Regions from separate parts of the Pseudomonas sp. E141 genome, predicted to be linked through region 1. Evidence: riboswitches for the same ligand, from Rfam matches in the RefSeq annotation. Region 1 holds a riboswitch; the other holds the start of a gene.
What was found. Region 1 has a riboswitch for cobalamin ahead of cobO (cob(I)yrinic acid a,c-diamide adenosyltransferase). Riboswitches for the same ligand answer to the same signal wherever they lie in the genome.
Positions count from the first base shown of each region.

Region 1 (15,194 bases):
CCGGGTTCATGTCGGTATGCGGTTGGAGACCGGCCGCCTGGGCCTGCACGGCCTGGGCACGGCCGATTTCACCGCCATCGGCCGTTACCGCGCTGTTGAGTGCCATGTTCTGTGGTTTGAACGGCACCACGCTCACCCCCTGACGCCTGACCCAGCGGCACAACGCCGTGACGAGAGTGCTTTTGCCGGCATCGGACGTGGTGCCCTGCACCATTACAGTGGTCATTGGATGTCCTTGGCGTAGGCCTCGAAAGCTTGCTCGAGGCGCAGGAATTCACCGTCATCGGCCGGCAACCCGAAGCGCAGGCTGCTGGTATGGGTAAACAAGCGCAGAAGAATGCCGCGCTGGGCCATGAAATCGTAAAGTGCCTGGGCGTGTTCAGCGACCAGCCATTGGAACAACCCACAGCCGCCCTGAGGCTTGAAGCCGTGGCGTTCGAGCGTCAGCGCCAAGCGCTGACTGGTGTCTTCGCAGCGTTGGCGCTGGCGGGCCTGGGCGTCGGTGTCCAGCAGGCACGCCTGGCCCACCACCCGGGTCGGCCCGCTGACGGCCCACGGCCCGACTTGTTCGGCGAGCAACTTGAGCAAGTGGCGCTCGGCCAATACAAATCCCAGGCGAGCCCCGGCCAGGCCAAAAAACTTGCCGAACGAACGCAGCACGATCAATCCGACCTGATGGGCATGGGCGGCCAGGCTCAGTTGTGGCGTGACATCCATGAACGCTTCATCCACCACCAGCCAGCCACCGCGCTGGGCCAATCGGGCATGCCAGTCCAGCAAGCGCTCGGGGCTCAACAGCAAGCCCGTGGGGTTGTTGGGGTTGACCACCACCAGCACGTCAAGGCTGTCGAGGAAGAAGTCCACCTCCGGCTCCAGCACTTCACGCACGATGTAACCACTGCGGCGCCAGGCTTCGGCGTGTTCGGCGTAACAGGGTGAGAGGACGCCGACCTTGCCGGCCCGACGCAGGCGCGGCAAGAGTTGGATGGCCATCTGCGAACCCGCCACCGGCAGCACATGCATGGCGCCGTAATAATCGCAGGCGGCCTGTTCCAACCCGTCATCGGTCTCAGGCAGGCGTGCCCAGGCCCGCGGTGCAATCGCCGGCACGTCGAACGGCCAGGGCGCCAGGCCGCTGGACAGATCCAGCCAGTGCGCCTCGGCAATCGCGTATTGCCGGGCCGCGTTGCGCAGGCGCCCACCGTGCTCAAGCATAAAACTCAGCTCCCAGGCAGAGAATCAGCAACCACAACCATACGCCACGCTGGACCAGTTGCCAGCCGCGATCAATGGCGTCGGCGTTCGCCGGCGCGCCTTCGCCCAAGGGTGGACGTTGATGCAATTGGCCGTGATACACCGCCGCGCCACCCAGTTCGACCCCCAGCGCACCCGCGCCGGCGGCCATCACGGGCCCGGCATTGGGACTGTCCCAGGTCGGGCCCTGGGTGCGCCAGCACTTGAGCGCCAGGCGGGTTTTTCCAAGCACGGCGTAAGTCAGCGCCACCAGGCGCGCCGGAATGTAGTTGAGCCCATCATCGATCTTGGCCGCCGCCCAGCCGAAACGCTCAAAGCGCTCGTTGCGATAGCCCCACATGGCGTCGAGGGTATTGCTCAGGCGGTACAACACCACACCTGGCGCGCCCGCGACGGCGAACCAGAACAGCGCGGCGAATACCGCGTCGCTGCCGTTCTCCAGCACCGACTCAGTGGCGGCACGGGCAACGGCAGTCTCATCCAGTTCGGCGGTTTCACGACTGACCAAGTAGCCGACCCGCCGGCGCGCTTCGTCCAGATCTCCACCGCGCAGAGCCCGGGCTACCGGCTCGACATGCTCCCCGAGACTGCGCAGGCCAAGGGCAAGGTACAGTGCCAGGATTTCCACCAGCCAGCCCACCAACGGCGCCCAGGACAGCGCCGTCGCGAGCAGGGTCAACGGCACCACGGCGATGATCCACGCCGTCACGCCATGGCTGCGCCAGCCACGCCCGCCGGAGTTGAAACGCTGTTCGATACGATCGGCAAAGCGACCGAACGCCACCAGCGGATGCCAGCGTCGGGGTTCGCCCAACAGCGCATCCAGCGCCACCGCGGCAGCACTGAGCAACGCCACACTCATGGGCTTACTCCCCAATGGTTTTCGTAGAGCAATTCATCCAGCGCACGCGGCTGCGCCCAGCCTTCCAAGGCAAGCATCGGTGCCGGGTAAAACCCCTCGACCGGCCCCAGGCACAATATTGCCAGCGGTTTGGCGCCGGCGGGCAGGCCCAACAGCTCGGCCAGGGCCTGGGGCTCGAACAGCGAAACCCAGCCCATCCCCAGCCCTTCGGCGCGAGAGGCCAGCCACAGATTCTGGATCGCGCAGGACAGCGAGGCCAGGTCCATTTCCGGCAGGGTTCGTCGACCGAAGACATAGCGCTCGCGATCATCCATCAACGCCGCCACCAGCACTTCGGCGCAGTCGTTGAGGCCTTCGACCTTGAGCTTCATGAATTCATCGCTGCGCTCACCCAGGGCCTCGGCGGTGCGGATGCGTTCCTGTTCCACCAGTTGACGGATTTGCCCACGCAAGGCGCGGTCGCTGATGCGAATGAACCGCCACGGCTGCATCAGACCCACACTGGGGGCTTGATGCGCGGCTTCCAGCAGGCGGCGCAGCAACGCTGGCTCAACGGTGCCGCCGGTGAAGTGGCGCATGTCGCGGCGTTCGGCGATGGCCCGGTAGACGGCATCGCGTTCGGCCTGAGAGAAAGCGGTGTCTGTCATGGCCGCTTCGCGAGCAGGCTCGCTCCCACAGGGGTCAGGTGATCGGAGGTGGGAGCGAGCCTGTTTGCGATAGCGGCCTCAGGATCAGGTGCAAACAGCGCGGCAATCGCCCTTGGATTCGACGGAAAATAGAAGTGCACATAGGAAGCCGTCATCCGACCCTGCCGGAAAACCGCCTCCGCGCCACGCCCGCCATTGGGACTATGACCTCGGGCAATCGGCTCCAGCCCGGTGCTGGTGAGGGAATGATGATAGGTATGCCCGCGCAAAGTGCCCTCCGGCAACTCCACCGATTGCAGCGCCAGGGCCGCCAGACGCTTTTGCATCTGCGCGTCACCGGCCAGCAACCCAAGCAGCTCGGCACGGGTGCCGTCCACATCCGTCAACGAGTCCAACAGATAAAGCATGCCGCCGCATTCAGCCAGCAAGGGTTTGCCTGCTTGATGGTGCGCGCGGATCGCCGCCAGCATCGGGGCGTTTTGCGCCAGCGCCACATGGTGCAATTCCGGATAGCCACCGGGCAGATACAGGCTGTCCGCCTCCGGCAGTTCGCTGTCATGAATAGGTGAAAAGAAGCTCAGTTGCGCCCCCATCGCTCGCAACAAATCAAGGCTGGCGCCATAGGTGAAGGCGAACGCTTCATCCCGGGCCACGGCGATGCGCACACCTTCCAGCCACGGCTGCGCGGCAATCACCGCTGGCGCGACGAACTCCACAGCCGGCGGCAACGCCACTTCACAACTGCCAGCCAAGGCATCGGCGGCGGCGTCGAGGCGCAGGTCCAGATCATTCAATTCACTGGCCTGGACCAACCCAAGGTGGCGACTTGGCAACTCGATACCGGTTTCCCGTGACAGGGCGCCGTACCAGCGCAGGCCTTCGGTCAGGCTGCCTTCGAGCAACTGCGCATGACGCAAGGTGCCGACACGATTGGCCAGTACCCCGGCGAAAGGCAAGTCCGGCTGATACCGCGCCAGGCCCAGGGCCAGGGCACCGAAGGTCTGGGCCATGGCCGTGCCATCGATCACCGCCAGCACCGGCACGCCGAAGTGCCGGGCCAGATCGGCACTCGATGGCGTGCCATCGAACAGCCCCATCACCCCTTCGATCAGAATCAAGTCGGCTTCGGCAGCAGCTTCCCACAACAATCGACGACTCTCCTGCTCGCCGACCATCCACATGTCCAGTTGGTAGACCGGCGCGCCGCTGGCCCGCTCCAGGATCATCGGGTCGAGGAAATCAGGCCCGCACTTGAAGACCCGCACCCTGCGCCCCTGCTTACGGTGCAAGCGGGCCAGGGCGGCGGTGACCGTGGTTTTGCCCTGCCCGGAAGCAGGAGCGGCGATCAGCACCGCCGGGCAGTGACGACTCGCCAAGGGAACATCGCTCACAGTTCGACGCCCTTCTGCGCCTTGATACCCGCCTGGAACGCGTGCTTGATCATGCCCATTTCGGTGACGGTGTCGGCCAGTTCAATCAATTCCGGCTTGGCGCCGCGACCGGTCACCACCACATGCTGCATCGGCGGACGGGCCTGCAAGTCGCTCAACACCTGGTCCAGGTCAAGGTAACCGTGCTTGAGGGCAATGTTGAGTTCATCGAGCACCACCAGGCCTATGGACGGGTCGCTCAACAATTGACGCGAAACTGCCCAGGCCGCTTCAGCCGCGGCGATGTCGCGCTGGCGATCCTGGGTTTCCCAAGTGAAGCCTTCGCCCATGACATGAAAGCGCACCTGCTCCGGGAAGCGACGGAAAAACAGCTCTTCACCGGTGCTGTTACGCCCCTTGATGAACTGCACCACGCCGCATTGCATGCCATGGCCCATGGACCGGGCCAGCATGCCGAACGCAGAGCTGCTCTTGCCCTTGCCGTTGCCGGTCAGCACCAGCAGCAGGCCACATTCGTTTGGCGAGTTGGCGATGCGCTCGTCGATCACGGCTTTCTTGCGCAGCATGCGCGCCAGGTGGCGTTCGTCGCGATCGGGGGTGTGGGTCATGGGAGCTCTCCGTTGGGATTGGATAACGGCGGGCGGGCACAAAAAAGACGGCAACAAGCCTGGCATCGCCCACCGTGATGCCGTTGGATGAATCAGGCCGGTCTCCGGGCTCATGAGCGGCGTGATGCCGGGCTGCGCGCCTTCCCATGTCGTACGGACACAGTGGCTGGTGGCCTGTGTAGTGCCAGGCGCAGCGTTGACTCATTTACCGTTGCGGGGGCAGCGCCGGGTTCGTATGCACTCACCGGCTTCCCTGTTTCACTCTGTCGACCCAACGATCGCCCGGTCACAGAGCACCTGAAACAAGCCGCGAAGGTTAGAGGGTTGGGGGTGGAGCGTCAATTAAAGCCGGCACAGGTTCAACAGCGGACATTGGCCCTGATCAATAAAATGACGCCAATCTTGTGCCATGCTGCGGCAAGTGATATCAAATAGGCATCACGACCCGATATCACAATAACAAGAGGGCAAAAGCATGCAAGGCATGATCATCAGCAATCCAAAACTGGAATTCCTGCGCCCGGTGCTGGAACGCTGGTTTGACTGTATCGACCGTTACAACGCCGTGCGCGGCGATAACGACACACCTTACTGGTTCGATGAAAAAGCCAATCTTGGCTTGCTCTCGGCCGCAGCCTGGATGGCCGAGATGGTCACGCTGCAGAACACCCCCACTCGCAAACAGAATGAAGAAGGCGAACGCAACGTCAGCGCCGATCTGTTCATCGCCGGCACCGAGGAGCGTGCTTTCATCCAGGCCACTCAACGCTGGCCGAAGGTCAAGAACCTCAATCTCACCCAGCCGCTGCTCGACATCACCAGCGACGCCAAACGTATCAGCTATTCCAGTGACCTGCGATTGGGCTGCCTGTTCGTCGCACCGCAAAAGGCCCAGCAGAGCGCCACGCCGGAAGAACTGCAGGACATGATCGATGAACTGCAGAAGGAAAATACCTGCGCCGTGGCCTGGTACTTCCCTTATGCCTATCGCAAGTTGCGCAATGAGGCCGGGCAGTATCATCCGGGCATCGCCGTGCTGTTCAAGCAGGCCCACGGCTGACCGGTTGAACCATCGCGGGTCTAAGCTTCTCTATGAATAACCACCATGCACTCATAGGGAAGCCCGCATGCTCAAGCCACCACACCTTCTGATCGTCGCATTGGCCGCAGGGCTTGTTGCTTGCGGCGAGTCCTCCACACTTCAGGTTTCCGACGGCACTGGCCCCTCGCCAAAACTGCCGGAACCGAACAAGACCCTGATCCCCACCGTCAACATTGCCGAGGCTATCGGCTGGCCGGATGGCGCCAAACCTACCCCGGCCCAGGGCCTGCAAGTGGGCGCATTCGCCGAAGGGCTGGATCATCCACGCTGGCTCTACGTGCTACCCAACGGTGACGTGCTGGTGGCAGAAACCAACGCACCGCCCAAACCGGACGACTCCAAAGGCATTCGTGGCTGGGTCATGGAGAAAGTCATGGGCCGCGCCGGTGCGGGGGTGCCCAGCCCCAATCGCATTACCCTGTTGCGTGATGCCAATCATGACGGCATCGCCGAAACCCGTACGGTCTTTCTGGAAAACCTCAATTCACCGTTCGGCATGACACTGGTGGGCAATGATCTGTACGTGGCCGACACCGACCGACTGATTCGCTTCCCTTATAAAGAGGGCGATACGCAAATCAAGGCGCAGCCGACCAAGGTCGTCGACCTGCCGGGTGGCACGCTCAATCACCACTGGACCAAAAACGTGATCGCCAGCCAGGACGGCAGCAAGCTGTACGTCACTACCGGTTCGAACAGCAATGTCGGGGAAAACGGCATGGAGGCCGAGGAAGGCCGCGCGGCCATCTGGGAAGTGGACCGTGCCAGCGGCAATCACCGCATCTTCGCCTCGGGCCTGCGCAACCCCAACGGCCTGGCCTGGGAGCCGCGCAGTGGCGCGCTATGGACCGCGGTGAATGAGCGCGATGAGATCGGCAGCGACCTGGTGCCGGACTACATCACTTCAGTCAAGGACGGCGCCTTCTATGGCTGGCCCTACAGCTATTACGGGCAGCACGTCGATAAGCGGGTCGAGCCACAAAAACCGGAACTGGTGGCCAAGGCCATCGCCCCGGATTACGCCGTCGGCCCCCACACCGCGTCACTGGGCCTGACGTTCGCCGAAGGCAGCACCTTGCCAGCGCCGTTTACCGAAGGGGCTTTCATCGGGCAGCACGGCTCATGGAACCGTAAACCCCACAGCGGCTATAAAGTGATTTTCGTCCCCTTCAACGCCGGCAAGCCGGTGGGGCAACCGGTGGATGTGCTGACCGGTTTCCTGAATGCAGATGAAAAAGCCCAAGGCCGACCAGTGGGTGTGGTGATCGACAAACAGGGCGGGCTGTTGGTGGCAGATGATGTGGGGAACAAGATTTGGCGGGTTTGGGCTAAATAACCGCTGAAGAAGCTGACCTGAACACTGGAACCTGTGGCGAGGGATTGTTCTCTCGCCACAAGAGCTCTGCTGAGCCGGCGCAAAAAGCGAACTTGAATCGTCAGGGATTACGCGCCAGATGCGCCGGTTGCAGCACACGCTTGGCACTCAGATAGGCTTTCTGCCAATAAGCCTTGGACAGGCTATCGAGCTTGACCGTACCCCCGGTCGCTGGTGCATGGACGAAACGCCCCTCCCCGACATAGATCCCGGCATGGCTGACCTGAGAGCCACCGTTGGTGGCGAAGAAAATCAAATCACCGGTCTGCAATGCGTCCTTATCGACACTCTGGGCGCGCATGCCAATCATCTCGCGGGTGGAGCGCGGCAGCGAGATACCGGCCGCATCGCGATACACATAGCCGATCAGGCCACTGCAATCAAAGCCTGAATCCGGCGTATTGCCGCCCCACCGATAGGGTGTCCCCACCAACCCCAGCGCCCGGAACAGCACGTCTTCGGCAACCGGGGAAAAGCTTTGCGCGGGAGCGAATACCACCGGAGCCCGCACTGGCGCAGGTGGCGGGGTACGGCTGGCGCAAGCGCTGAGCAGCGCGGCAAGGAGCATGAGAGCGAGGCGGGCCGACGTCGACATATGCAGAACAATCCTGATCTGGATGCGGCTTTTCTGCCGTGGGCATGAAAACAAAGCCGCCTGCGGAGTACGCAGGCGGATTGCCATCAATCAATGATCATGGATTCTAGCGGCTATGAGGCAAACTTCAAGTAAGACTTTAAGTTTGCCTTACAAACTGTGAGCTTACTTGCGAGCAGTGACCACGGTCGGTGCCATCGCGAGTGCGCGCTTGGCTTCGATGAAGGTCTTGCTCCAGTAGCTGTCGCCCAGGCTGTCGATTCGCACGCCACCGCTGCGACGGCTGCTGGAATGGATGAACTGGTTGTCACCCAGGTAGATACCGGCGTGACTGACGCGACCACGACGACCGTTGGTAGCGAAGAACAGCAGGTCGCCCGGCTCAAGCTCGTTACGAGCAACCAGCGGGGCCTTCACGTTGATCATTTCGCGAGTGGAGCGCGGCAGGCTCATGCCAGCCTCTTCGCGAAACAGATACCCGATGAAACCGCTGCAATCGAAGCCGGCCTCGGAGGAACCGCCAAAACGATAGCGGGTACCGATCAAGGACATGCCCCGCTCCAGGATGCTGTCAGCCAGCACCGGAAGCTGATAAGGCTTGCTGCCGGCGAAGTCTGCCAGCTCTTTGTCGGTGGCCATTTCTTCCTCAAGTGCAACAGAGGAAGACTGGGCAGTAACGGAATTTTGAACCTGTGGTTGTTGCGCTTGCTGGGACACTGGAGAGTGGGCAGCACAACCGAACAACAGGGTAACGAGTGCGAGAGGCACCAGGGGTGCGAAGCGACTTAGCATGGGCACGACCGTGGCTGAAGTTGTAAAGATGGCGAGACTATGCCCACTATCAAGCTCATTTGCAAATTCAATCGATGCAAATGTGACTTCTCGGTTTTAGGTTTACATCTAAGCGCCCCAACCGTTTTCAACCCTCTGCAGCCTGCAGCCCAGAAGGGACGCGGGCTGTGCCGTGGTAGAAACAGGCTATAAGCCACTATTGCTGCGACTTCTACCAGCCAAGGGTTTCTTTCAAAAAAGGGATGGTCAGCTTGCGCTGGGCCTGAAGCGACGCCTGGTCGAGACGTTCGAGCAGTTCGAACAACGCGCTCATGCTGCGGGTGCCGCGGGTAAGGATGAAGTGCCCGACCTCATCGGTCAGGTGCAGGCCACGCCGGGAAGCGCGCAACTGCAATGCACGGAGCTTGTCTTCATCGGAGAGCGGGCGCATCTGGAAAATCAGCGCCAGGGTGAGACGGGACTTGAGATCGGCCAGCTTCACCGGCAGCTCCCGCGGCGACGTCGATGCAGCAATCAGCAAACGCCGGCCGCTGTCGCGTAACCGGTTGAACAGGTGAAACAGCGCTTCTTCCCAATCAGCCTTGCCGGCCACCGCCTGAAGATCATCCAGGCAGACCAGTTCGTACTGTTCAAGATTGTCGAGGATCTCTACGCCGCGATCCAGCAACTCGGCCAATGGCAGATACACCGCCGGCTCACCCAATTGCTCGAACCGCAGGCAAGCGGCCTGCAACAGATGCGTGCGCCCCACCCCGTCCTTGCCCCACAGATAAATCAGGCTCTCGGTCCAGCCGGCGTCGGCTTCGCAAAGCCGCTCGACATAGCCGAGTGCAGCGGCATTGGCGCCTGGGTAGTAGTTGATAAAGGTGGCGTCATCACGCAGACGCACACCTAGGGGCAGCTGAATCGGTTTCATGCTGACTGAACAGTTCCAAAAGAACCGTTAGTGGCCTCTGTGTAAAGTGCGCAAAGTTTATACCCGTGACGCGGACCGCACAATGCGCCGGACCACGAGCAAAATCAAAGGTTTGCAGCGACAGAACGATGGAGCGACGGTTTCCCTGACGCTGGGACAACCGCCGCGCCCGCCATTGGCGCTATAGCTCGGGGTCTTCGACGCCACTATAGATGTCTGAATCCTTGTACAGATCGTGCATATGACGCACCAGCACCATGATCACCGCCGCCACCGGCAGCGCCAGCAGGACCCCGGTAAAACCGAACAACTCACCCCCTGCCAGGATCGCAAAGATCACCGCCACTGGATGCAGGCCGATGCGATCACCCACCAGCAACGGTGTCAGCACCATGCCTTCCAGCGCTTGCCCGACCATGAACACCGCCACGATGCCGACCATCGGGTACAGATCACCGCCAAACTGGAACAAGCCGGCAATCAACGCCGCGCCGATACCGATGACGAAGCCCATGTAGGGCACGATGGCCGCCAGCCCGGCGATCAAGCCGATCAATAGCCCCAGCTCCAGGCCCACCAGCATCAATCCCGCCGCATAGATGAAGCCCAGCGCCACCATCACCAACAATTGCCCTCGCACAAACGCCCCCAACACTTCATGGCATTCGCCGGTCAGGGTCATGATGCGTTCTTCACGATGGCGTGGCAGCAGGCTGCGAATCTTGGCCATCATCAAGTCCCAGTCGCGCAGTAGATAAAAAGCCACCACCGGAATCAACACCAGGTTCGCCAGCCAACCGATCAACGCCAGCCCCGAGGCTGTGGCCTGGCTCAACACCACACCGACGATGTCAGAGGTCTGGCCCATATGCTCGCTGATGGCCGCCTTGACCTTGTCGAACTTCCAGAAGCCTTCAGCCAACCCCAGCCTCGACTGCACCCACGGCACGGCAGTGTGCTGTAACCAGTCGAGCATCTGCGGCGCCAGCTCGTACAGGCGCATCAGTTGCTTGGCCAGCATCGGTATCAGCACCAGCATCAGAGCAATGACAATCAAGATGATCAGCCCAAACACCGACACCACGCCCCAGGTCCTGGACAGGCCGAGTTTTTCCAGGCGATCTACCAGTGGGTCGAACAGATAGGCCAGGAGCAACGCAACCAGGAACGGCGTGAGGATCGGATGCAGCAAATAGATGAACACAAACAGCAGGGCGACCCCACCCAACCAGAACCAACGCCGCGTATCGCCCATGAACCACTCCTAGCTATATAAGAAAGAAAAACTACCAGCGAAACTGCAGGTTGGCGGTCGGCGCTGGCGCTGGCGCGGCGGCCGGAATGGAGCCATCAGCGGCTGGCTGGGGTACTGGCACTGGCGCGACGGCTTCGCCGGCAGGAATTTCCTGCAGTTTCGCCAGGGCCAATTGCGCTTTCAACTGTTCGGCGCTGCCCTTGACCCGATAAATGATCCGGTCCCCTTCAACCCGCTGCAACTGCCCACCGAACGGCTCGAGCAAACGCCCAAGCGCCGCATAACGCTCCAGGTTCATGCCCTGCACTTCCAGCAGCTGCTCGGTGGCCACGCCCGGCTTGGTAACGAAACGCGGCGCCAGGCGTTGACTCACCGCCAGCATCACCGCATCAGCCAGGGCGGCAGGGTCGGCGCCCTGGGCATTGCCCTGCTCGCGCTGGTCACCCTGCCACAAGCGCCAGGTCGCCTGCCATTGGCCGCCCTCTTCCTTGGCATGGACCGCCAGCAAGGCGTCTGCACCATAACGCTGCGATGCCTCGCGCAGCGGGGCCGGATCACTGCCTTCCAGGTTTGGTGCGGTAGCAACGATCTGCTCGCTCAAATCCGCCAGGGGCAGGTGCAGCGGCAGGCCGCGGTGCTGGGCGGCGCGGCGCAGTGGCTCGGCACTGCCCTGGCCATCGCCTACCAGGTTGGAACCTTCAGCCGAGTCGTTCAGCCACCAGCCCAGGATCGCAGGCCGATTCGCGCCCCACAGCGACAAGCCCGCCGAGCGCAAGGCCCGGTCAGTGCTCGCTGGATCGAAATCCACCTTGAGGCTTTCCGGCGGGCCGGCGTCGTAACCATATTGAAGAATGATCTGCTGGGGGTCCTTGCGGATCGCCGCCAGACCGGGATTCTGCGCGGCCTTGGCATCGCCGGTCAGGCGCAGCACCAGCGTGTCGAGGGCGCGCAAAGTCGCCTGGTCACGCTCTTGCGGGGCCTGGCTGCTGACCGGCTCGAGCACCTGATAGAGGCTATTGAGGTTTTCGGCATGGCTCGCCACGCTGATCAACGACAGGCAGCCCACAGACAAGAGTTTGAAAAAACGCATGGAAGATTCCCGGACATAACGGCTGGAACAGGCCGTGTGAAGAAAATTGAGCATGGCTGTGACCACAGCACCTGGCAAAACATTCACACACCCGCTGGAAGTTTCGCACTGTCATAACCATAGCCGGTTACCGCTACACCTTATACAGACGCATCGCGCAGCACCAATAGGAGAAATATCGGTTTTTTTCCAAGGATATGTCCCTGCCCGTCGGCGCGAGGATGGCCGCTGCCCCTCAAGCCTGATAAAATCGCGCGCCTTCGCAGACCGGCAATGGCTGGGCACCCGGAATAATTCGTACAACGGTTATTCAATGGCCCCGGCGGTCGGTCGTTACCCAGAAATCCCCCCTAAAGGCCTGGATCATGAGCAAGCAACCCTCCCTGAGCTACAAGGACGCCGGTGTAGACATCGACGCCGGTGAAGCATTGGTCGAACGCATCAAGAGCGTCGCCAAGCGCACTGCGCGCCCGGAAGTCATGGGCGGCCTGGGCGGTTTCGGCGCCCTCTGCGAGATCCCGGCCGGCTACAAGCAACCGGTGCTGGTTTCGGGCACTGACGGCGTCGGCACCAAGCTGCGTCTGGCCCTGAACCTGAACAAGCATGACAGCATCGGCATCGACCTGGTGGCCATGTGCGTGAACGACCTGGTGGTGTGCGGCGCCGAGCCGCTGTTCTTCCTCGACTACTACGCCACCGGCAAACTGAACGTCGACACCGCCGCCCAGGTGGTAACCGGCATTGGCGCCGGCTGCGAGCTGTCCGGCTGCTCCCTGGTCGGCGGCGAAACCGCTGAAATGCCAGGCATGTACGAAGGCGAAGACTACGACCTGGCCGGCTTCTGCGTCGGTGTCGTGGAAAAATCCGAAATCATCGACGGTTCGAAAGTCGCCACTGGCGATGCCCTGCTCGCCCTGCCATCGTCCGGCCCGCACTCCAACGGTTACTCGCTGATCCGCAAGATCATCGAAGTCTCGGGTGCCGACATCGAGAACACCCAGCTCGACGGCAAGCCACTGGCCGACCTGCTGATGGCCCCGACCCGCATCTACGTCAAGCCGCTGCTCAAGCTGATCAAGGACACCGGCGCGGTCAAGGCCATGGCCCACATCACCGGCGGCGGCCTGCTGGACAACATCCCGCGCGTACTGCCAAAAGGCGCCCAGGCGGTGGTTGACGTGGCGAGCTGGACCCGTCCGGCCGTGTTCGACTGGCTGCAAGAGAAAGGCAACGTCGATGAAACCGAAATGCACCGCGTGCTGAACTGCGGCGTAGGCATGGTGATCTGCGTGGCCCAGGAGCACGTTGAAACGGCCCTGAATGTACTGCGTGAAGCCGGCGAGCAACCTTGGGTCATCGGCCAGATCAGTACCGCCGCCGAAGGCGCTGCCCAGGTCGAGCTGAAAAACCTTAAGGCTCACTGATGCAAGAACAGAAGTCTGCAACCTGTGATGTCGTGGTGCTGTTGTCCGGCACCGGCAGCAACTTGCAGGCCCTGATCGACAGCACGCGGACCGGCGATAGCCCGGTCCGCATCCGCGCGGTGATTTCCAACCGCGCCGATGCCTACGGCCTGCAACGCGCCAGGGATGCGGGTATCGACACCCGCGTCCTGGATCACAAAGCGTTCGATGGCCGCGAAGCCTTCGATGCCGCGCTGATCGAACAGATCGACACGTTCAATCCGCAACTGGTGGTCCTGGCCGGCTTCATGCGCATCCTCAGCGCCGGCTTCGTGCGTCACTACCAGGGCCGCCTGTTCAATATCCATCCATCGCTGCTGCCCAAATACAAAGGGTTACACACTCACCAGCGCGCGCTGGAGGCCGGAGACACGGAGCATGGCTGCTCGGTGCACTTCGTCACCGAGGAACTCGATGGCGGACCACTGGTCGTACAGGCAGTAATACCGGTAGAGTTGCACGACACGCCGCAAAGCCTGGCCCAACGGGTTCACGCCCGGGAACACCAGATCTACCCGATGGCCGTGCGTTGGTTTGCCGAAGGCCGGCTGACCCTCGACGATCGCGGTGCCTCACTGGACGGCCAGTTGCTCGCCGCCAGCGGCCATTTGATTCGATACTAGGAGATTTTATGCGTCGCGCCCTGCTCTTCGCTTGCGCTCTGCTTGCCCTGCCCCTGGCACAGGCCGCAGACCTTCAACCGTTCTCCGCCAGCTACACCGCCGACTGGAAACAGCTGCCCATGAGCGGCACCGCCGAGCGCAGCCTGACCAAAGAGGCCAACGGCACCTGGAAGCTGAGCTTCAAGGCTTCGATGATGATCGCCAGCCTGACGGAAGAAAGCACCCTGACCCTGGACAAGGACACACTGCTGCCACAGTCCTACCACTTTGAACGTGGCGGCTTGGGCAAGGCCAAGAAAGCCGATCTGGATTTCGACTGGAACACGAAGATGGTCACCGGTACCGATCGCGGCGATCCGGTCAAACTGCCACTCAACCGTGGCATGGTCGATAAATCCACTTATCAGTTGGCCCTGCAGCACGACGTGGCGGCCGGCAAGAAAAGCATGAGTTATCAGGTTGTCGATGATGGCGAGATCGACACCTACGACTTCCGCGTACTGGGCCCGGAGAAGGTCGATACCAAAGCCGGCCAGATCGACGCGATCAAGGTCGAGCGCGTGCGCGACCCGACAAAAAGCAAACGCATCACGGTGCTCTGGTTCGCCAAGGATTGGGATTACCTGCTGGTACGCCTGCAACAGGTCGAGACCGACGGCAAGGAGTACAACATCATGCTCCAGGACGGTACGGTCAACGGCAAGGCTGTCAAAGGCAGCTGATCCACACCGATATCAAGAGAAGCCCCGCCCAGTGCGGGGCTTTTTTATGCGCGGATTTCCTGAACACTAAAACTGCACCCGTACAAAGTTAACCTGTGGAAGATGAATCGGTGGGAGCGAGCCTGCTCGCGATAGCGCTAGGTCAGCCGGCATCGGTATTGACTGATACACCGTTATCGCGAGCAGGCTCGCTCCCACAAGGTGACTGCCCGACATTCCCCCCCAAAACATGAAAACTTCTTCATGAAAAACACCCTGCGACCGAATGCCGCGCATTGCCTGACCTGCGGGATCGCTGAGTTTTTCATGAAATTTTCTTAACAGGCCCAGGCATTTACTTAGCCGGCTACCCAAATCTATAACAAAGTCCTGCACACGCCTTGCTGCAGATAACAGAGATTGGAGCTTGCAAGATGACTGTGAAAGTAACTGAACGCGATGACGCTCATATGTCCCACGAAGGTATTGCCGCCGGTATCCGCATCTGGGACGTACACCA
Region 1 covers NZ_CP084024.1:4,178,218-4,193,411, forward strand. The annotation lists gene GKKCFE_RS18685 (cobyric acid synthase) at 1-226, opposite strand, end outside; gene cobD (threonine-phosphate decarboxylase CobD) at 223-1,215, opposite strand; gene cbiB (adenosylcobinamide-phosphate synthase CbiB) at 1,208-2,116, opposite strand; gene bluB (5,6-dimethylbenzimidazole synthase) at 2,113-2,763, opposite strand; gene GKKCFE_RS18705 (cobyrinate a,c-diamide synthase) at 2,760-4,154, opposite strand; gene cobO (cob(I)yrinic acid a,c-diamide adenosyltransferase) at 4,151-4,762, opposite strand; cobalamin riboswitch at 4,841-5,078, opposite strand; gene GKKCFE_RS18715 (hypothetical protein) at 5,238-5,822, shown strand; gene GKKCFE_RS18720 (PQQ-dependent sugar dehydrogenase) at 5,890-7,200, shown strand; gene GKKCFE_RS18725 (C40 family peptidase) at 7,301-7,834, opposite strand; gene GKKCFE_RS18730 (C40 family peptidase) at 8,000-8,626, opposite strand; gene hda (DnaA regulatory inactivator Hda) at 8,838-9,542, opposite strand; gene GKKCFE_RS18740 (AI-2E family transporter) at 9,724-10,797, opposite strand; gene GKKCFE_RS18745 (DUF2066 domain-containing protein) at 10,829-11,887, opposite strand; gene purM (phosphoribosylformylglycinamidine cyclo-ligase) at 12,253-13,311, shown strand; gene purN (phosphoribosylglycinamide formyltransferase) at 13,311-13,973, shown strand; gene GKKCFE_RS18760 (DUF3108 domain-containing protein) at 13,982-14,695, shown strand; gene GKKCFE_RS18765 (hypothetical protein) at 15,109-15,194, shown strand, end outside.

Region 2 (15,194 bases), 730 kb from region 1:
GGCGGAACAAGGTGGCCTTTTCGGTGTGATCCGGGCAGGCCGGGTAGCCGGGGGCAGGGCGGATGCCGGTGTATTGCTCTTTGATCAGGGCGTCGTTGTCCAGGCTTTCGTCCTTGGCGTAACCCCAATGTTCCTTGCGCACCTGCTGGTGCAGCCATTCGGCGCAGGCCTCGGCCAAGCGGTCGGCCAGGGCCTTGACCATGATCGAGTTGTAGTCGTCGCCGGCTTCCTGGTAGGCCTTGGCGACTTCTTCGGCGCCGATGCCGGCGGTGGTGATGAAGCCGCCCACGTAGTCGGTCACACCGCTGTCCTTGGGCGCGACGAAGTCGGCCAGGGAGAAGTTCGGCTTGCCATCGGTCTTGATGATCTGCTGGCGCAGGTGATGTAGGCGGGCCAGTGGCTTGCCATCCTCGCCATAGACTTCCAGATCGTCGTCATGCACCTGGTTGGCCGGCCAGAAGCCGAACACGGCGCGGGCGCTGATGAGTTTCTCGTCGATGAGCTTGCGCAGCATCGCCCGGGCATCGGCGTACAGGGCAGTAGCCGCTTCTCCGACCACTTCGTCGGTCAGGATGCGCGGGTACTTGCCGGCCAGGTCCCAGGAAATGAAGAACGGCGTCCAGTCGATGTATTCGGCCAGGACGTTGAGGTCAATGTTGTCCAGCACCTTGGCGCCGGTAAAGGTCGGCTTGACCGGCTGGTAGCTGCTCCAGTCGAACTGCGGCTTCTTCGCCACGGCGGCCGGGTAGCTCAAGCGTTCGGTACGGGCGCTGCGGTTGGCGGTGCGCTCGCGAACGTCGATGTACTCCAGGCGGGTTTTCTCGACGAATGCCGGCTTGAGTTCCTTGGACAGCAACTGGGTGGCCACGCCCACGGCGCGCGAGGCGTCGGTGACGTAGATCACCGCGTCGTTGCTGTACTTGGGTTCGATTTTCACTGCCGTGTGGGCCTTGGAGGTCGTGGCGCCACCGATCATCAGGGGCAGGTGGAAATCCTGGCGCTGCATCTCGCGGGCCACATGCACCATCTCGTCCAGGGACGGAGTGATCAGGCCGGACAGCCCGATGATGTCGCACTTCTGCTCCTTGGCCACCTGCAGGATCTTCTCTGCCGGCACCATCACGCCCAGGTCGACCACGTCATAGCCGTTGCAACCGAGCACCACGCCGACGATATTCTTGCCGATGTCGTGGACGTCGCCCTTGACCGTGGCCATGAGAATCTTGCCCTTGGCTTCTGGCTTGTCGCCTTTTTCCGCCTCGATGAATGGAATCAGGTGGGCCACGGCCTGCTTCATCACCCGGGCGGACTTCACCACTTGGGGCAGGAACATTTTGCCGGCGCCGAACAGGTCGCCGACGATGTTCATGCCGGCCATCAACGGGCCTTCGATGACTTCGATCGGCCGGGCGAACGACAGCCGCGATTCCTCGGTGTCTTCGACGATGTGCGTGGTGATGCCCTTGACCAGCGCGTGTTCCAGGCGCTTGTTCACTTCCCAGCCACGCCACTCTTCGGTTTCCGCTTCCTTGACGCTGCCGTCGCCCTTGTACTTGTCGGCGATGGCGAGCAGGGCGTCGGTGCCTTCAGGCGTGCGGTTGAGGATCACGTCTTCCACCGCGTCGCGCAGTTCCACCGGGATCTGGTCGTAGATCTCCAGTTGGCCGGCGTTGACGATGCCCATGGTCAGGCCCGAGCGGATTGCATACAGCAGGAACACCGAATGAATCGCCTCGCGCACCGGGTTGTTGCCCCGGAACGAGAAGGACACGTTGGACACGCCACCCGAGGTCAGCGCATAAGGCAGTTCGTCGCGGATGTAGGCGCAGGCGTTGATGAAATCCACGGCATAGTTGTTGTGCTCTTCGATACCGGTGGCGACGGCGAAGATGTTCGGGTCAAAGATGATGTCTTCCGGCGGGAAGCCGACTTCATTGACCAGGATGTCGTAGGAACGCTTGCAGATTTCCTTCTTGCGCGCTTCGGTATCGGCCTGGCCGGCTTCGTCGAAGGCCATCACCACCACGGCGGCGCCGTAGCGTTTGCACAACTTGGCGTGATGGATGAACTGCTCGACGCCTTCCTTCATGCTGATGGAGTTGACGATGCCCTTGCCCTGGATGCACTTGAGGCCCGCTTCGATCACTTCCCACTTGGAGGAGTCGATCATGATCGGCACGCGGGAGATGTCCGGTTCGCCGGCAATCAGATTGAGGAAGGTCACCATGGCCTTCTTCGAATCGAGCATGCCCTCGTCCATGTTGATGTCGATCACCTGCGCGCCGGCCTCGACCTGCTGCAGGGCCACTTCCAGGGCTTCGGTGTAGTTGTCTTCGCGGATAAGGCGGGCGAACTTGGCCGAACCGGTGATGTTGGTCCGCTCGCCGACGTTGACGAACAAGGAGCTGCGATCGATGGTGAACGGTTCCAGGCCCGACAGGCGGCAAGCCCGCGGGATCTCCGGAATCTGGCGCGGTGCGTAGCCGGCCACGGCCTTGGCGATGGCTTCGATGTGCGCCGGGGTGGTGCCACAGCAGCCGCCGACGATGTTCAGGAAGCCGCTTTGGGCAAACTCTTCGATGACTTTGGCGGTGTCCACCGGCAGTTCGTCGTATTCACCGAATTCATTGGGCAGACCGGCGTTCGGGTGCGCCGATACGTGGGTGCTGGCCTTGTTCGACAGTTCTTCGAGGTACGGGCGCAGTTCGCTGGCACCGAGGGCGCAGTTCAACCCAACGGAGATCGGCTTGGCGTGGGCGACGGAGTTCCAGAAGGCTTCGGTGGTCTGGCCGGACAGTGTGCGGCCGGACGCGTCGGTGATGGTGCCGGAGATCATGATCGGCAGTTCGACGCCTAATTCCTCATACACCCCTTGCACGGCGAAAATCGCTGCCTTGGCATTAAGCGTGTCGAAAATGGTTTCGATGAGGATCAGGTCGGCGCCGCCTTCGATCAGGCCCTTGGTGGCCTCGGTGTAATTCTCCACCAGCTCGTCGAAGGTCACGTTGCGGTAGCCGGGGTTGTTCACGTCTGGCGACAGCGAGCAGGTGCGGCTGGTCGGGCCCAGCACGCCGGCTACGAAGCGCGGCTTGTCCGGTGTTTCCAGGGTCTTGGCGTCGGCGACCTTGCGGGCCAGGCGCGCGCCTTCCAGGTTCAGCTCGTAGGCCAGGCCCTGCATGCCGTAGTCGGCCTGGGACACCTGGGTGGCGTTGAAGGTGTTGGTTTCCAGAATGTCGGCACCGGCATCCAGGTAGGCTTTTTCGATGGCGCCGATCACATCCGGACGGCTCAGGACCAACAAATCATTGTTGCCCTTGACGTCGCTCGGCCAGTCGGCGAAACGCTTGCCACGATAGTCCTGTTCCTCAAGCTTGTAGCTCTGGATCATCGTACCCATGCCGCCGTCGAGGATCAGAATGCGTTCCTTGAGGGCCTGCTGGAGAAGATAAAGGCGAGCGCTGCGATCGGACATAGGACTACCTGGAAAAAGACCATTACGAAGGCGGGGATGATAGCAAACCTGTACAGGATTTGATCATGGGTGGCTTTTGCATGAATCCTGCTCATGTTTGCATCGCGATGGCGGCCCGGTAGAATCGCCGGATTATCTCTTAGGGACCCGAGACATGCCGTACCGCGTCTTATTCGGCAGTCTGTTGCTGCTGTTGTCTTTTCACTCAGTGGCAAAGGATCCCGCCCCGGCGATTTCCTACACTCGCGATATCCAGCCGATCTTCACGGAAAAATGCGTCGCCTGCCACGCCTGCTATGACTCTGCGTGCCAATTGAACCTGGGCAGTGGCGAAGGCGTGTCCCGGGGCGCGAGCAAGCTGCCGGTCTATGACGGTGAACGACGCCAGGCTGCCGAACCCACACGTTTGTTCTATGACGCCTCCGGCCAGCGGGCCTGGCAGCGCAAAGGCTTCTATTCCGTGCTGGATGCTCAAGGCAGTCAGGCCGCGCTGATGGCGCAGATGCTCGAACTGGGCCACAACACACCGTTGCAGCCCAACGCCAAGCTGCCCCAGGACATCGTGCTTGGGCTTGAGCGTGACAACAGCTGCCCGATGCCGGGGCAATTCGACGAGTACGCCGCCGCGCATCCCAAGGAAGGCATGCCTCTGGCGGTCACTGGCCTGACCGACCAGCAATATCAGACCTTGCAGCGCTGGTTGGCCGCGGGTGCACCCATCGATCAGCAAGCGCTGGCGCCGAGCGCCGCCGAAGCCTTGCAGGTGGTGCAGTGGGAAAACCTGCTCAACGCCCCCGGCGCCCGGGAAAGCCTGGTGGGTCGGTGGTTGTTCGAGCACTGGTTTCTGGCGCACATCTATTTCAAGGATGGCGAGCCGGGGCATTTCTTCCAGTGGGTACGTTCGCGCACGCCTACCGGCCAGCCAATCGATCTGATCAACACCCGCCGCCCGAACGATGACCCTGGCACCCGTGTGTATTACCGGCTCTGGCCGGTACAAGGGGTGATCGTGCACAAGACCCACATTACCTACGGGTTGAGCGCGGCAAAAATGGCGCGGATCAAGAGCCTGTTCTACAGCGGCAGATGGCAGGTCACTGCGTTGCCAGGGTACGGCCCGGAGCGCCGGGCCAACCCGTTTTCCACCTTCGAGGCGATCCCGGCCCAGGCCCGCTATCAGTTCATGCTCGATAACGCCGAGTATTTCGTGCGCACATTTATCCGCGGCCCGGTTTGCCGGGGCCAGATCGCCACGGACGTGATTCGCGACAACTTCTGGGCGTTGTTCCAGGCCCCGGAACATGATCTGTACATCACCGACCCCAATTACCGCGGCCAGGCCACGCCGTTGCTGGCGATGCCGGGGCAGAATGACGACGTGGGCAGCGTCCTGAGTCTGTGGCTGGACTACCGGGACAAGCGCAACGAGTACGAAGCCTTGCGTCGCGACAACTACGCCGACCTGCCTGCGCCCAGTTGGTCGACGCTGTGGGCCGGCAACGACAATGCCTTGCTGAGCATTTTCCGGCATTTCGACAGTGCTTCGGTCACCAAGGGCCTGATTGGCGAGGTGCCACAGACGATGTGGCTGTTCGACTTTCCATTGCTGGAGCGCACTTATTATCAGTTGGCGGTGAACTTCGACGTGTTCGGCAACGTGTCCCACCAGGCCCAGACGCGACTGTATTTCGACCTGATTCGCAACGGTGCGGAGCAGAACTTCCTGCGCCTGATGCCAGCCGATTCCCGCGAGGACTACCTCAACGATTGGTATCAGTCGGGCGGAAAATTCAAGATGTGGCTCGATTACGAGGCTATCGACGACGATAAACCCACCGCTCTCAAGCTTGACGAAGATGACCCCAAGCGCGATTTCGTCCAGCAATTGCTGGTTCGTTATGGCGACTTGAACGCGCGGCCCGATCCGATCAACCGGTGTAATGGCGCCTATTGCTCGCGTCCGAACATTGATCCGGCCTTACAGAACGCCGAACAGGCCCTCAGTCGCCTGGCTTCCAGACCGGCGGCGGGCCTGAGCGTCATCAACCAGTTGCCGGAAGCGACCATGTTGCGCGTCGAAACCGTCAGCGGTCGCCGTGAGGTCTACAGTCTGCTGCGCAACCGCGCTCACAGTAACGTGGCGTTTTTGCTCGGCGAGGCGCTGCGATACCAGCCGGGGCTGGACACCTTGACGGTCTATTCGGGCGTGCTGAGCAGCTATCCGAACTTCATCTTCAACATCCCCGCCGAGCAAGTGCCGGCCTTTGTCGACGCCATGGAGGGCGCCCGGGACGGGCAGGCGTTCGAGCGGATTGTCGAGCGCTGGGGCATTCGGCGCAGTCACCCGCAGTTCTGGCAGTACTTCCATGACCTGAGCCACTACCTGCAGGAGACGGCGCCGCTGGAAAGTGGGGTGCTGGACATGAATCGCTACCAGAACCTCTGACCAGGATATCCGGGCGCTTTCCTGACAAAAATACTAGGACTTTGTCCGGCGCGATGATTGGCGTAAACTGCCGACAAGCCTGCGAGGAGTTTCCATGACCGCCATTACCATTACCGATGCCGCCCACGATTACCTGGCCGACCTGCTGTCCAAGCAGAACACCCCAGGTATCGGGATCCGCATCTTCATCACCCAGCCCGGCACCCAGTACGCTGAAACCTGCATTGCCTACTGCAAGCCGGGGGAAGAGAAACCTGAAGACACCGCGCTGGGGCTCAAGAGCTTCACCGCATACATCGACTCGTTCAGCGAAGCGTTCCTGGACGACGCGGTGGTCGACTATGCCACCGACCGCATGGGCGGCCAGTTGACCATCAAGGCGCCGAACGCCAAGGTGCCGATGGTCAATGCCGACAGCCCGGTCAACGAGCGCATCAATTATTACCTGCAAACCGAAATCAACCCGGGGCTGGCCAGCCACGGCGGCCAGGTATCGCTGATCGACGTGGTGGAAGACGGCATCGCCGTGCTCCAGTTCGGCGGCGGTTGCCAGGGCTGCGGCCAGGCCGACGTGACCTTGAAGGAAGGCATCGAGCGCACCTTGCTCGAGCGTATCCCGGAACTCAAGGGCGTGCGCGACGTGACCGACCACACGCAGAAAGAAAACGCCTACTACTGATAGGTGTTCGCTGCGGATATAAAAAAACGGCGCCCGTGAGCGCCGTTTTTTTATGGGCGGATCCGACATCCGCGCAAGCTGATTCACCGCTTTCGCGAGCAAGCCCGCTCCACATTGGGGCGGCGGTGATGTTCGATTTTTTAATCGCCGCAAATCCCTGTGGGAGCAAGCCCGCTCTTAAAGTTGTATTTTCAGGGCCTGTAGAGATGCGCGTGCCCGGCGCGGTAGAGCGACGACTCACTGAACACATCATTACCCAGTACGCGTCCCACCAGAATCAGCGCCGTGCGTCGAAAGCCCTTGGCCTGGACCTTTTCGGCAATATCAGCCAGCGTACCCACCACCCAATCCTGGTCCGGCCATGTCGCGCGGTGAATCACGGCAATCGGGCAATCCGCGCCGTAGTGGGGCAGCAGTTCGCTGACGATTTTTTCCAGATGATTGACGCCCAAATGAATCGCCATGCTCGCCCCGTGCTGCGCCAGGCTGCCCAGTTCTTCGCCGGCGGGCATCGCGGTTTTGTCTGCGTAGCGGGTGAGGATCAGGCTTTGGGACACGTCCGGCAAGGTCAGTTCGGCGCCCAGCAGGGCGGCGCAGGCGGAGGTCGCGGTCACGCCGGGGATGATCTCGAACGGGATGTCCAGTTCCCGCAGGCACCGAATCTGCTCGCCAATGGCACCGTACAGGCTCGGGTCGCCGGAGTGTACCCTGGCCACGTCCTGGCCCTTGAAGTGAGCGGCCTTGACCAACTCGATAATCTGCTCCAGGTGCAGCTCGGCGCTGTTGACCACCTGTTCGGCGCTGTGGCCTTCCAGCACGGCTGTGGGCACCAGGGAGCCGGCGTAAATGATCAGCGCGCAGCTGCGGATCAGTCGCTGACCTTTGACAGTGATCAGTTCCGGGTCGCCAGGGCCGGCGCCAATGAAATAAACGGTCATGACCGGTTCCTAAAGGTGAGTGGGCGACCCTTTGAATGAAGATCGCTCATGATCCAGGGCGCGAATTATCGGGTTTTACGACGTCACCGCCAATGCCAGCGTGGCGCTTGGGGTCTTTTGGCGAGGAATCAACAGCGTCGCAGGTGTCGCGCCCAACCGGTCGGCCAGGGCCAGGGCAGCGCTTTCGGCGATGCCATAGCAACCGGTGCGTTCAAAAGCGATCTCGGAGCGGTGACTGAGCCGCTGCTGGTAGCTGGACAATTGCTCGGCATTGAAACAGGTCAGCGGCAACTCCAGTTGCTCGGCCAGCTCCAGCAGGCCCGGCTCGTCACGCTTGAGGTCGATACTGGCCAAGGCGCGAACCTCAGAGAGCTCGATGCCGTGTGCCCGCAAAGTCTGATCAAGCAGTTCTCGCAGCGTGCTGGCCGGGCAGCCGCGTTGACAGCCCAGGCCGACCACCAGGATCGGCCCGGTGCTCATGCGTCGTGCTGAGCCTGGTCGCCACGCCGGAACAACCATGCGCTGACCAGGCCCAAGGCCAGCCAGAACGCGACGTTGGTCACTTGCGAGGCGAGCTTGAACTGGCTTTCAAGTGCTTCGGGCGCCAGCATCGAGTGGACCTCAGGCTGCGGCGCACCGATGACATGGGGCACCAGCAAGGTCGCCACGCCCAACAGTTTGAGCAACCAATGCCTGCCGAAGACAATCAGGGCGATACCTACCGCAGTGGAGGCCGCCGTGCCGATCCACCACATCTGCCGTTGGGCCAGATCGGCCGCAGCCGTGCCGGGCAGCTCCGGTGGCAGGCCGAGGGTGGGGGCCAGGACAAACGTGGCATAACCGGCCAAACCCCAAAGCAATCCCTGGGACGTGCGAGTCGGCGCCCGCAGCGTGTACAAGCCCGCCAACATCAGGGCGAAACCCACTGCGACCACCAGATTGCCGCCGGTGGTGGAGAGCAGTCGTTGCCAACCGTCTTCCGGCTCCCACGCTTGGGCATCATGGGAGTGAACGGCCCCAGCGGCGTGCTCATGGTGCTCGGTAGCCGGTGCGCTTTCGTAGGTTTCGGCCTGCAGAATCAGCGGCGATACCCAGAAACTCTGGAGGAGGGTTAGCAGCAGGGCGGCCAGCAATCCGCTGAAACCGGCGGTTTGCGCGATACGCTTGATCATGTCGTCAGGTCTCAATGGCACGGGAATGCGGCGCTGTGGCGGGTGTCGTGGGCCGCGTTGTGCACCGCTTCGATGTGGGAGAAACCGGCGAAATAGACCAGGCCTGCACCGAGGATCGAGGCGAAAATCGCCGCGCTCAGGCGCTGGCTCAGGGTCGTGGAGCTGCTGGCGGTACGGGCGGTGCTGCTGATGGTCGACATGGCGCTTCCCTATGGTCTCTTGTCATCGGGTGAAGCGAGCGCAATGAAACCCCGGGCGCAGGCCCGCCAAGGTTCGAACAGCGCCCGCCCACCGCGGGTTTGTTGATGCATGAGTCATGGGCCGGTCTCCGGGCTCGCGAGGGGCAGGGCTTGTGCCTGGCCGACAAGCGTCACCTTCCCATACCGTGAGGCACAGTGGATCTGACGCTTCTCTCGCTTACCGTTGCGGGGGCAGCACCGGACTGACGTGGCCTTGAAGTAAAGCACACGATTCACCGGTTTCCCGTTTCACCCTGTGAAGGGCACCCGTAACTAGGCGCACAGGAGAGCATGGGCGGGGGCGGGGCGTCAATTGGCTGATACCCGTTGCGCCCATCGCGAGCAGGCTCGCTCCCACAGTTGAGCTTTGTTGAACATGAATTTTGTGATCGGCGAGATTTACTGTGGGAGCGAGCCTGCTCGCGATAGGGCCCGCAAGACACCACAGAACTCACCTGCGGACATTGACCCGCCCCCACACCCTGCGTAGCCTTGCGCCTTCGAGGTTCTTCGGCATTGGCCGAAGCTAAGAAGGGAACGCGGTCCAAGCCGCGGCTGCCCCCGCAACTGTGAACGGTGATGTTTCTGCAAGGCCACTGTGCATGCTCTTGACCAAGGGTGCACGGGAAGGCGCAGTAACTGCCAGTCGAATGACTGGCCCGCCGTCAGCCAGGAGACCTGCCTCGACACAGATTCTCACTACAACCGGGCGGGGTGATCCGGTGGCGAAATCTTCCGCGTGCACCCATGCGTGCGGATTGTCGTCCCGTTTGCCCGCCACCTTGCCAAAGGGCATCCGATGAAAACACTGGCCAAACTCCCTGTCACCATCGTCACCGGCTTCCTCGGCTCGGGTAAAACCACCTTGCTGCGGCACATGCTCGACAACGCCCAGGGCCGCCGCATCGCCGTGATCGTCAATGAGTTCGGCGAGCTGGGCATCGACGGCGAGATCCTTAAGCAGTGCTCGATCGGCTGCACCGAAGAAGAAGCCAACGGTCGCGTCTATGAACTGGCCAACGGTTGCCTGTGCTGCACCGTGCAGGAAGAGTTTTTCCCGGTGATGCGCGAGTTGGTGGCGCGGCGCGGTGACCTCGATCACATCCTTATCGAAACCTCCGGCCTGGCCCTGCCCAAACCGCTGGTCCAGGCTTTCCAGTGGCCGGAAATCCGCAGCGCCTGCACCGTCGATGCGGTCATCACCGTGGTCGACAGCCCGGCCGTGGCCGCCGGCACGTTCGCCGCGTTCCCGGACCAGGTCGATGCCCAGCGCAAGCTTGACCCCAATCTGGACCACGAATCACCGCTGCACGAGCTGTTTGCCGACCAACTGGCGAGCGCCGATCTGGTAATCCTCAACAAAGCCGACCTGATCAGCCCTGAAGACCTGGCCAAGGTGCGCCTGGAAGTGGCCGAGGAACTGCCGCCGGCGGTCAAGATCATCGAAGCCAGCAGCGGCCGCTTGCCTTTGGAAGTGTTGATCGGCCTGGGCGCCGGCTCCGAGGAGCACATCGACAGCCGCCACAGCCATCACGATCATCACCATGACGGCGACGATGACGACCATGATCATGACGCGTTCGACTCCATTTCCATCGAACTGCCCCAGGCCGACGAAAGCCTGCTGCTGGACGCGCTGACCCAGCTGGTGGTCCAGCACGGCGTGCTGCGGGTCAAGGGGTTCGCGGCCATTCCTGGCAAGCCGATGCGTTTGCTGATCCAGGGCGTGGGCACGCGCTTCGACAAACATTTCGACCGGCAGTGGGGCGCCGATGAAGCGCGGGTGACCCGTCTGGTGCTGATCGGCCAGGCGCTGGATGCCGGGCTGCTCGAAGCGCAATTGCGCGCCGCCCTCAGCGTCTAAGCCATGCACCTGCTCAGGACCCAGCCCGGCGGTTTCGTGTCGGACGACAACATTGCCGATCTCGGACAAACCCCCGCCGAGCTGGTGATCCTGTGCAGCGGCGACTCCAGCCTGGCGCTGCTGGCCGAAGCGGCGCGGCAGTTGCCGGACGACTATCCGCAGTTTCGCCTCGCCAACCCGATGCAGGTGCAAAACCACGCCTCGGTGGATCTGTATTTCGACGACGTGTTGCGTCACGCCAAGGTCATCCTGCTTTCCCTGCATGGCGGCATCGGTTATTGGCGCTACGGCATTGAACGTCTTATGGAACTGGCCGAGCGCGGGGTGAAGCTGATCCTGGTGCCGGGGGACGATCGACCCGATCCGGAACTCAGCGACCTGAGCAACGTGCCCAATGAGGATCGGGACCGGCTCTGGCAGTTCCTGCGCCAAGGCGGTTTGGGCAATGCCCTGGACCTGTTCCATAACCTGGCCAGCCAATGGTTCGGTCGCGACTATCCTTGGGGCGAACCGCAAACCCTGCCGCGCACGGCGATCTACCATCCGGAACGAACCAACGCCAGCCTGAGTGATTGGCAAAGCGACTGGCGGGCCGGGCAGCCGGTGGCGGCGGTGCTGTTTTATCGCTCCCACCTGCAAGCAGCGAACACGGCGTTCATCGACGTGTTTTGCCAGCGTCTGCAAGCGGCGGGGCTCAATCCCTTGCCCATTGCCGTGGCGAGCCTCAAGGAGCCTGCTTGCCTGGCCTTGGTTGAAGACTGGCTGGATGAGGTGGCGGCGGGGGTGATCCTCAACACCACCGGTTTCGCCCAATCGAGCCCCGAAGCGCCGCACTTGCGACCGTTTCGCCGCAACATCCCAGTGATCCAGGCGATCTGCGCCCAGGACAACGAGCCTGGCTGGCGCGCCAGTGAGCAGGGTCTGGGCCCGCGGGACCTGGCGATGCACATTGCCCTGCCGGAACTGGACGGGCGGATCATCAGTCGCCCCATCAGTTTCAAGGACCTGGCCTGGCGCAGCGAGCGCAGCCAGAGCGATGTGGTCTGCTACCGGGCCGTGCCCGAGCGCATGGATTTTGTCGCTGAGCTGGCGTGGCGCTGGACTACCCTGGCGTGCCTGCCCAACTCGCAAAAGCGTGTGGCGCTGATCCTCGCCAATTACCCGACCCGGGATGGGCGCATCGGTAACGGCGTCGGCCTGGACACCCCGGCGGCGGCAGTGAATATCCTGCGGGCCTTGCAGGCCGAGGGTTATCCGCTGCCGGCTGAACTGCCTGCGAGCGGCACCGCGCTGATCCAGCAGTTGCTCGGCGGGGTCAGCAACGACCTGGACAGTCTTGACCAGCGGCCCTGTCACCAGAGCCTGGCGCTGGATGCTTACCGGGCCATGTTCGACGCATTGCCCGAGGCCAATCGCCAGGCGGTGCTGGAGCGCTGGGGCGCGCCCGAACAGGACCCGATGTTCCGCGATGGCCGGCTGATGATTGCTGGCGTGCGCCTGGGCCTGACGTTCGTCGGCATCCAGCCGGCTCGAGGCTATCAGGTCGATCCGAGCGCCGTGTACCACGACCCGGACCTGGTGCCGCCCCACGGCTACCTGGCGTTTTATTTCTGGCTGCGCAACACCTACGGGGTCCACGCGCTGATTCATGTCGGCAAGCACGGCAATCTCGAATGGCTGCCGGGCAAGGGCGTCGGGCTGTCGGAAAACTGCTGGCCGGATGCGCTGCTGGGACCGTTGCCGAACATCTATCCGTTCATCGTCAATGACCCGGGCGAGGGCGCCCAGGCCAAGCGTCGCACCCAGGCCGTGATTATCGATCACTTGATGCCGCCGCTGACCCGGGCCGAAACCTATGGGCCGCTGCGTAACCTCGAGCTGTTGGCTGACGAATACTACGAAGCGCAACTGCTCGACCCACGCCGCGCCCGGGAACTGCAGCGAGACATTCTGAATCTGGTGCGCGAAACCCACATCGACCGCGAGTTGCAACTGGACGGCGACGCTGACGTGGCAGTCTGGCTGCCGCGCCTGGACACTTACCTGTGCGATCTGAAGGAGTCGCAGATCCGCGACGGCCTGCACATTTTTGGCGAGTCGCCCACACAACGGTTGCGCATCGACACCTTGCTGGCGTTGCTGCGCATTCCCCGGGGGGATGGCAAGGGCGCGCAGTCGAGTTTGCTGCGGGCGCTGGCCAAGGCCTTTGCGCTGGGTTTCGATCCGCTGGATTGTGCGCTGGCCGAACCCTGGACCGGCGCGTGTCCCGAAGCCTTGGGTCGGCTCAGCGCCGAACCTTGGCGGACCGCTGGCGATACTCGTGAACGTTTGGAATTGTTCGCCGGGCAATTGATCGAGCAGGCCCTGGAGGGCGTGGTCGCGCAACTTGAGGCGCCGGGTTGGGAAACGGTGAACAGCATTATTGAAAACCTGCGCGGCGTCGTGGCTCCGCGTCTGGACGCTTGCGGCCCGGCGGAAATGCGCGGTTTGCTCGATGCCTTGAGCGGGCGCTTCGTGCCGGCCGGCCCCAGCGGTGCGCCCAGTCGCGGCCGCCTGGATGTGCTGCCCACCGGGCGCAACTTCTTCTCGGTGGACGTGCGCAACCTGCCGACTACCACAGCGTGGCGCATCGGTTTTCAGTCGGCGTCCCTGATCCTTGAGCGGCACTTGCAGGACCACGGCGATCACCTGCGTCAATTGGGGCTTTCGGTGTGGGGCACCGCCACCATGCGCACCGGCGGTGACGACATTGCCCAGGCCATGGCGTTGATGGGCGTGCGTCCGGTGTGGGCCACGGGCAGCCAACGAGTCGACGATTTCGAGATCTTGCCGTTGAGTCTGCTGGACCGGCCTCGGGTCGATGTCACGCTGCGGGTCTCCGGGTTCTTCCGGGACGCCTTTGCCAATCTGATCCGCCTGTTCGATGCAGCGGTGCAGGCCGTCGCCGCCCTCGACGAACCGGACGACATGAACCCCTTGGCGGCGAAGGTGCGCAGCGAGCGCCAGGCCCTGTTGGAATCGGGCCTTGAACCCGAGGTCGCGGCCCGTCAGGCCGGGTGGCGGATCTTCGGCGCCAAGCCTGGCGCCTACGGCGCGGGTGTGCAGGGCGCCATCGACGGCCGCCTGTGGCAGAGCCGCGAAGACCTGGCGCAGGTCTACCTGAATTGGGGTGGCTACGCCTACGGCGCCGGCGATGAAGGCACTGCCGCCCGGGAGCAGTTCTCCCGGCGCCTTAGCCAGGTGCAGGCGGTGTTGCAGAACCAGGACAACCGCGAACACGACCTGCTCGATTCCAACGATTACTACCAATTCCAGGGCGGCATGCTGGCGGCGGTGGAGACGCTTGGCGGCGCAACGGCGGCCAGTTACCACGGCGACCACAGCCAGCCGGACTTGCCCAAGATCCGCACGTTGAAAGAAGAGCTCAACCGCGTCATTCGTTCCCGGGCGGCCAATCCGAAGTGGATCGACGGGATCAAGCGCCACGGCTATAAAGGTGCGTTTGAACTGGCGGCGACGGTGGACAACCTGTTCGCCTTCGACGCCACCACGCAGTTGATCGACGATCACCAGTACGCCTTGCTGGCCGAGGCTTATCTGCTCGACCCCGATACCCGCGATTTCGTTCGCCAGCACAACCCCGATGCCTTGCGCGACATGACCGAGCGCATGCTCGAAGCGCAGCAGCGCGGAATGTGGCAGGAGCCCGGGGAGTATCGAGAGGCGCTGGAGAACTTGTTGTTGGACATAGAAGAAGACAGCTGACCTGCCCATTCGACGGGCTATACACAACCCCTGTGATGGGTTGACCTGTGGCGAGGGGATTTATCCCCGCTGGGTTGCGAAGCGACCCTCTTGTCCACATTGGGAGGCCTGCTTTGCAGTCCAACGGGGATAAATCCCCTCGCCACAAGTACTCTGTTCACATCGACGTTACCGACCACCTTTGAGAATTAGATATGACCGACACCCCTCATTTCCCGCTCTGCGCCGTGGTCGGGGCCGATGACCTGAAACTTGCCCTGTGCCTGGCTGCGATCGATCCGAAAATCGGCGGTGTGCTCATCGAAGGCCCACGGGGCATGGCGAAGTCTACGCTGGCCCGGGGGCTGGCGGACCTGTTGGCCAGCGGTCAGTTCGTCACCTTGCCTTTGGGCGCCACTGAAGAGCGGCTGGTGGGCACCCTGGATCTGGACGCGGCCCTGGGGGAGGGGCGCGCGCAGTTCTCTCCCGGCGTTTTGGCCAAGGCCGACGCCGGGGTGTTGTATGTCGATGAAGTGAACCTGCTGCCCGACCACCTGGTGGACCTGTTGCTGGACGTGGCTGCCAGCGGCACCAACCTGATCGAGCGTGACGGCATCTCACACCGGCATCCGGCACGTTT
Region 2 covers NZ_CP084024.1:3,450,105-3,465,298, reverse strand. The annotation lists gene metH (methionine synthase) at 1-3,472, opposite strand, end outside; gene GKKCFE_RS15375 (fatty acid cis/trans isomerase) at 3,627-5,918, shown strand; gene nfuA (Fe-S biogenesis protein NfuA) at 6,013-6,597, shown strand; gene cobM (precorrin-4 C(11)-methyltransferase) at 6,789-7,535, opposite strand; gene GKKCFE_RS15360 (cobalamin biosynthesis protein) at 7,611-8,015, opposite strand; gene GKKCFE_RS15355 (CbtA family protein) at 8,012-8,707, opposite strand; gene GKKCFE_RS15350 (CbtB domain-containing protein) at 8,719-8,907, opposite strand; cobalamin riboswitch at 9,010-9,232, opposite strand; cobalamin riboswitch at 9,433-9,646, shown strand; gene cobW (cobalamin biosynthesis protein CobW) at 9,746-10,810, shown strand; gene cobN (cobaltochelatase subunit CobN) at 10,814-14,575, shown strand; gene GKKCFE_RS15335 (ATP-binding protein) at 14,770-15,194, shown strand, end outside.
Region 2: linked by a shared signal. The riboswitch ahead of GKKCFE_RS15350 (CbtB domain-containing protein) and the one ahead of cobO (cob(I)yrinic acid a,c-diamide adenosyltransferase) in region 1 are both predicted to bind cobalamin.